Regions from separate parts of the Pseudomonas serboccidentalis genome, predicted to be linked through region 3. Evidence: predicted binding sites of a transcription regulator. Region 3 holds the regulator's gene; each other region holds the start of a gene.
What was found. The regulator sigma-54, encoded in region 3, starts transcription at its own class of promoters, with help from an activator protein. The targets are predictions, from matches to a motif close to ANTGGCATNNANNTTGCTNT.
Positions count from the first base shown of each region.

Region 1: flgB (flagellar basal body rod protein FlgB) is a predicted target of sigma-54. The motif match lies at 1,062-1,081, and genes of this name have one in related genera.
Region 2: NN484_RS10450 (circularly permuted type 2 ATP-grasp protein) is a predicted target of sigma-54. The motif match lies at 1,304-1,323, and genes of this name have one in related genera.

Region 1 covers NZ_CP101655.1:4,914,237-4,916,501, forward strand. Annotated here, with positions in the region: gene flgD (flagellar hook assembly protein FlgD) at 1-151, opposite strand, end outside; gene flgC (flagellar basal body rod protein FlgC) at 167-610, opposite strand; gene flgB (flagellar basal body rod protein FlgB) at 614-1,021, opposite strand; gene cheR (protein-glutamate O-methyltransferase CheR) at 1,347-2,174, opposite strand; gene NN484_RS22420 (chemotaxis protein CheV) at 2,221-2,265, opposite strand, start outside.
Region 2 covers NZ_CP101655.1:2,253,673-2,255,937, forward strand. Annotated here, with positions in the region: gene NN484_RS10440 (hypothetical protein) at 29-262, shown strand; gene NN484_RS10445 (ribonuclease E inhibitor RraB) at 475-822, shown strand; gene NN484_RS10450 (circularly permuted type 2 ATP-grasp protein) at 1,356-2,265, shown strand, end outside.
Region 3 covers NZ_CP101655.1:226,766-229,030, forward strand. Annotated here, with positions in the region: gene hpf (ribosome hibernation-promoting factor, HPF/YfiA family) at 1-248, opposite strand, end outside; gene NN484_RS00905 (RNA polymerase factor sigma-54) at 322-1,815, opposite strand; gene lptB (LPS export ABC transporter ATP-binding protein) at 2,093-2,265, opposite strand, start outside.

The sequences.
Region 1 (2,265 bases), 1.3 Mb from region 3:
ATTGCAGGAACGCGTCCTTGCCCAGTGCCTGGCCGCCGGTGGCGCTGTTGGTCGCCGAAGCAATGCCACCGGTGGTCGAACTGGTCTTTTTCGACGAGTTCGCCAGGATGTCATTCATGCTCAGGCTGCTGGTGGTATCGGTAACGCTCATGGCAGTCGCCCCTTATTACTGACCGAGGGTCAGTACCTTCTGCATCATGGTTTTGGCGGTGTTCATCATTTCGGCGTTGGTCTGGAACGACCGGCTCGCGGAAATCATGTCAGCCATTTCTTCCACCACGTTGACGTTCGGGTAGTAGACGTAGCCCTTGGCGTCGGCCGCCGGATGGTTCGGCTCGTAACGCGCTTCGAGGTTGCTCTGGTCTTCGACCACACCGAGCACCTGCACGCCCTGCCCGGCTGCGTCCTGGCTCTGGAACAGCGAGTTGCTGCCGCTGTTCTGGCCGCCCTGGAACATGGTGGCGAATACCGGGTGACGGGCGCGGTAGGTCTGGTCGATGCTCGACGAGACGGTTTCGGCGTTGGCGATGTTCGAAGCCACGGTGTTCAGACGCGTGGTTTGTGCGCTCATGCCGCTGCCGGCAATGTTGAAAACGCTGGACAGGGACATGGATTACTCTCCGCGCAGGGCTGACACCAGCCCTTTGAATTTGCTGTTGAGCAGGGTGAAGCTGGCCTGGAAGCCGACCGCGTTTTCCGCGTAATTCGACTGTTCAAGCTGGGCGTCCACGGTGTTCTGGTCGATCGAAGGCTGCATCGGCGTGCGATACATCAGCGACTCATCGCCATTGCCCAGGCCTTCAGCTTCGATGTGACGGCTGTTGGTCATGTTCAGGGCGATGGTGCCGTTGGCGTTCTTCTGGGTCTGTGCCTCAAGCACTTTGGAGAAGTCCAGATCCCGAGCCTTGTAGTTCGGGGTATCGGCGTTGGCGATGTTGTTGGCCAGCACTTCGGCACGCTGGGCGCGGAAGCCCAATGCCTTTTCGTGAATGCCGAGCGCTTTATCGAAGCTGATGCTCATGTCGGGAACCTTCGGGTGACCGGTTTTTCGTACCTGAGCTTTAGCAAGCCCCGTGCCAAACAGAAAAACCCCCGTAAACCGGGGCTTTGCGAGAAGTCGGCAACGCGGCAATGCCAGAAAAGCGGCAACCGGTTTCCGCTGGCTGCCGCTTTTCTGCCGCTTCGTCCTGTTAACACCTCCCCCTGCAGGAGCTGCCGAAGGCTGCGATCTTTTGATCTTGATCTTGAAAAACAAAATCAAAAGATCGCAGCCTTCGGCAGCTCCTACGTGAAGCATGCGGCAAAAAAAAGGAGCCCCTGAGGGCTCCCTTCTTTTGCCACATGCTTCACTTGGCCTGGTAAATGATCCCCGGGCTGCACTGGACCATCTGGTAATGATCCGGCAAACCGTTCAGCGCTTCGGAGGCGCCCAGGAACAGATACCCGCCCGGCTTCAGCGTGCTGTGAATGCGCAACAGGATGTCCTTCTTCACCTCGGCGGAGAAGTAGATCAGTACGTTGCGGCAGAACACGATGTCGAACTTGCCCAGGCTCGCGTAGCTGTCGAGCAGGTTGAACGAACGGAATTCCACCCGGTTCTTGATCGGCGCCTTGATCACCCAGCGCCCCGGCCCTTTCGGGTCGAAGTAACGCTGCAGACGGTCGGCGGACAAACCGCGACCGATCGCCAGGCTGTCGTACTCGCCGGTCTTGCAGTTGGTCAGCATGCTGCCGGACAAGTCCGTGGCAACGATCTGCACGCCCATCTTCAACTGGCCGAGATTGCTGCGCTCGAACTCATCGATCGACATCGACAGCGAATACGGTTCCTGACCCGACGAGCACGCCGCCGACCAGATCCGCAGACGCTGGTTGGGACTGGCCTTGATCGCCTCGGGCAGCACCTTGTTCTTCAAGACCTCAAACGGATAGGTGTCACGAAACCACAGGGTTTCGTTGGTCGTCATGGCATCGACCACCTGCTCGCGCAAACCGCTGCGCGGCTGGGTCTGGATGCGCTGTACCAGCTCACCCAGGGACTTGATGCCTTGCTGCTCCATCAGTTTGTTGAGACGGCTCGAGACCAGGTACTGCTTGTTTTCACCGAGCAAAATGCCACAGGCTTTTTCCAGGAAGACCCGGAACTGTTCGAAATCCAAATTACCCGTAGACAATGATGCCGCCTCTTAAATCGTGTTGACCGCCAGGGACAGAAGGTCCCTAGCTGATATCTGCTGCTTTGATCCGGTCGACTACCCGGGATGC
Region 2 (2,265 bases), 2.0 Mb from region 3:
ATTTGCGGGTTTGTTCGAGGAGGCACCGATGCAAAAGTGGAAAGTCACTTTCGTGGACGATCATGGTGAAATTGTCGATGAGGTGTTCGAGCGCGCGGAATGCCCCAGTGATGACGAGGCCGCACGCCTGATCAAGGAACGGCTCCTGCCCGTCGCCGCCGAACTGGACATGAACGATCTGGAAGGTCGTACCGCCGATGCCGGGGTGAAAAGCCTGAAAACCCAGAACAGCATCGAAATCCGCAGCATCACTCCTATCTGAAATTCTTCTTGTCACCTGCTGTGCCAGGCCTTGGCAGCGCCTCTATCTTGGGGCTACTCTGCAAGTGAGATCAGCGAACCAATCGCTAAGGTCTGGTCTTGTCAGCTACATGCTTGTTTCCCGCCGGCAACCCGGTTGCCGATGTACTTTGGCCTGTAAGGCCCGGGGCGGGAATACGGAAAGTCTATCCATCTATCCGAGGGGGACGATTCATGAGCACAGCCTATCAAGAAGACATCAACAGCAATGTGCTGCGCCGCATGAAAGAAGGCGGTTTCGACTTTTCCCGATTCCATCCCATCGAGTTCTACGCCATTTTCCCGGACGAGGAGCGGGCGCGCAGGGCGGCAGGCAAATTTCGCGGTGAGTCCATCAATGCCCAGGTCAGTGCGCGCGACGATGGTGCCTGGTCGCTGGAATTGAGCAAAGTGATGTACGCAACCTATGACGACATTGGCGATTTCGAGCAGGGTTTCTCTGCCGTGGTCGAGCCGCTGGGCGGCATCATCGAAGGCTGGGGCGTGAAGCAGGAGGTGCGCAGTCGCTACCGTCTGAACTGATCTCTTGCATGAACGTAAGCAACGGCTGGCCTTTGGGTCGGCCGTTGTTGTTTTTGAAAATCAAAAGATCGCAGCCTTCGGCAGCTCCTACAACCCATCATCTGTAGGAGCTGCCGAAGGCTGCGATCTTTGGCTTTTGCTTTCAAAACGTTTCAAACAGGCAAAAAAAAGCCACCGGAGAGGGTGGCTAAAGGGAAGACCGATAAGGAGAGGAACCGGTCAGGGTTAAGGCTTTGCGGGCTGCGTTGGTAGTGCGGATCAGTGGGGCTGAAGACTTCTGCGTAGAGGTTCGTTCAGCGAATGCACGGATTATCCGTAGCTGACGCCGAGCAGTGAAATCAACTCTGACTATGCTGGTGATAGGCGACCGCACTGCGTCGCAATGAGGCGGGGGCGATCAGGTCGGGGCATTTGCCGCACAGGAATGGTGCGGTGTTGCTGACGTGAATATCCAACCGATTGAAATCAAAGCGTTTATGCCGATGGCACGGGCCTTGCGAAGGCCTGTAGGTCCGGGTGACAAGGAGTACGGCATGATCCGCACCTATTTTGATGAAATGTACGATGCCGGCGGCCAGGTCCGCCCGCATTACCGGGAGTTCGCCCGCTGGCTGGCCGATACGCCTGACGAGTTGCTGGCACAACGGCGACGCGAGGCCGATCTGCTGTTCCACCGGGCCGGGATCACCTTCACGCTCTATGGGGACGAGCAGGGCACCGAGCGCCTGATTCCTTTCGACACCATTCCGCGCAGCATTCCCGCCAGCGAGTGGCGGATCGTCGAGCGCGGCTGTATCCAGCGGGTCAAGGCGTTGAACATGTTCCTCGCCGACCTCTATCACGAGCAGCGCATCATCAAGGCCGGGATCATCCCCGCCGAACAGGTGCTGGCCAACGAGCAGTACCAGTTGGCGATGCAGGGTCTGGACCTGCACCGGGACATCTATTCGCACATCTCCGGCGTTGATCTGGTGCGCGATGGCGACGGCACTTACTACGTGCTCGAAGACAACCTGCGCACTCCCAGCGGCGTCAGCTACATGCTCGAAGACCGCAAAATGATGATGCGTCTGTTCCCCGAGCTGTTCGCCGCCCAGCGCATCGCGCCCATTGACCACTACCCCAACCTGTTGCTCGATACCCTGAAGAGCTCCAGCCCAATCGATAATCCGAGCGTGGTGGTGCTGACGCCCGGACGCTTCAACAGTGCGTTCTTCGAACACGCCTTTCTGGCGCGGGAAATGGGCGTCGAACTGGTGGAGGGCGCGGACCTGTTCGTGCGTGATGACAAGGTTTTCATGCGCACCACCGACGGGCCGAAAGCGGTGGACGTGATCTATCGGCGTCTCGACGACGCGTTCCTCGACCCGCTGGCGTTCCGCCCGGACTCGATGCTTGGCGTGCCGGGGCTGTTGTCGTCCTATCGCTCCGGCAACGTGGTGC
Region 3 (2,265 bases):
CGATCCAGCTTGTCGGTCAATGAGTCGATCGCAGCATACATGTCGGTATCTTCTGCGTTGGCGACCACTTCGCTGCCGGGAATATGCAAGGTGGCTTCGATTTTCTGCTTCAGCTTTTCGACGCACATCGTGACTTGCACGTTGGTGATCTTGTCGAAATGGCGCTCCAATCGTTCGAGTTTCTCGTTGATGTAGGTGCGCAGAGGTTCGGTCACTTCCAGTTGGTGTCCACTGATGTTGACTTGCATACAGCTTCTCCTTCGTTGCCAGTGCATAAAGCGGCAGGCCGGATAGCCTGCCACTGGAACGCTGTAACGTGGCTTACATCAACCGCTTGCGTTCGCTCGAAGGCGCGATCCCGAGGGATTCGCGGTACTTGGCGACGGTGCGGCGAGCCACCTGAATGCCTTGTGCCTCCAGTAAACCAGCGATCTTGCTGTCACTCAACGGCTTTTTCTGATTTTCCGCTGCAACCAGTTTTTTGATGATCGCGCGGATCGCCGTGGACGAGCATTCGCCGCCTTCGGAGGTGCTGACGTGGCTGGAGAAAAAGTATTTCAGTTCATAAATACCGCGTGGGGTATGCATGAATTTCTGGGTCGTGACCCGGGAAATCGTCGATTCATGCATGCCGACCGCTTCGGCGATGTCGTGCAGGACCAACGGTTTCATCGCTTCGTCACCGTACTCCAGGAAGCCGCGTTGGTGCTCGACGATCTGTGTGGCGACTTTCATCAGGGTTTCATTGCGGCTTTGCAGGCTCTTGATGAACCAGCGCGCCTCCTGCAACTGATTGCGCATGAAGGTGTTGTCGGCGCTGGTGTCGGCACGACGCACGAACCCGGCGTACTGGGCGTTGACCCGCAGGCGGGGCACCGATTCCTGGTTCAGCTCGACCAGCCAGCGTTCGTTGTCCTTGCGCACGATGACGTCGGGCACCACGTACTCGGCTTCGCTCGATTCGATCTGCGAACCCGGGCGCGGATTGAGGCTCTGCACCAGTTCGATGACCTGGCGCAGTTCATCTTCCTTGAGCTTCATGCGCCGCATCAGTTGGCTGTAGTCGCGGCTGCCAAGCAGATCGATGTAATCGCTGACCAGACGCTTGGCTTCGTTCAGCCACGGGGTCTTGGCCGGCAGCTGACGCAATTGCAGCAGCAGGCACTCACCGAGGTTGCGCGCGCCGATACCGGCCGGTTCGAACTGCTGGATGCGGTGAAGGACGGCTTCGATCTCGTCCAGCTCGATATCGAGCTCCGGATCAAAGGCGTCGAGAATTTCTTCGAGGGTTTCGTCGAGGTAGCCCTGATTGTTGATGCAGTCGATCAGGGTCACGGCGATCAGGCGATCGGTGTCGGACATCGGCGCCAGGTTCAATTGCCACAACAGATGGCTTTGCAGGCTTTCCCCGGCAGAGGTGCGGGTGGTGAAATCCCACTCGTCGTCATCGCTGCTGGGCAGGCTGCTCGCGCTGGTCTGGTAAACGTCTTCCCAGGCGGTATCGACGGGCAATTCGTTAGGGATGCGCTCGTTCCATTCGCCGTCCTCCAGGTTGTCCACCGTCGGGGCGGTTTCCTGATAGGAGGGTTCCTGAATCTCGGTGTTGGTTTTTTGTTCGGCGTTGTCGGCCAAAGGATCGGAGTTGTCGAAGTCGTCGCCTTCTTCCTGGCGTTCGAGCATCGGGTTGGATTCCAGGGCCTCCTGGATTTCCTGTTGCAGGTCCAGGGTGGACAATTGGAGCAGGCGGATGGCCTGTTGCAGCTGCGGTGTCATCGTCAGCTGCTGGCCCATTCTCAAGACTAGCGATGGTTTCATGGCAGGGGCTAAACACCTTATTCGCCGGCGCGCATGCGCCATCCACTACAGGGCGCCGGAGCGCCAAACTTAAGCAAATTATATGCCTGAAACTGTCGTGTTTGCCTAGAGCGCTGTAACAATAAAAGCGTATAAAACTTTGTTGACGCATCGCATCGAAGCGCGGTGAACATCTTTGAAGCGTCGTATCTGCCCAGAGCGCTGTAACAATAAAAGCGTATAAAAAATCAGCTTCAACGTTACAGCGCCCGGACGGCTGGCCGAATGCGCTCGCGCTTTAGAGGCGGAACTCGTGGCCCAGGTACACTTCCTTGACCAGGTCGTTGGCCAGGATGGTCTCGGCGTCGCCTTCGGCGATCAGTTGACCGTCGTTGACGATGTACGCGGTTTCGCAGATATCCAGGGTCTCGCGGACGTTGTGGTCGGTGATTAGTACGCCGATGCCCTTGG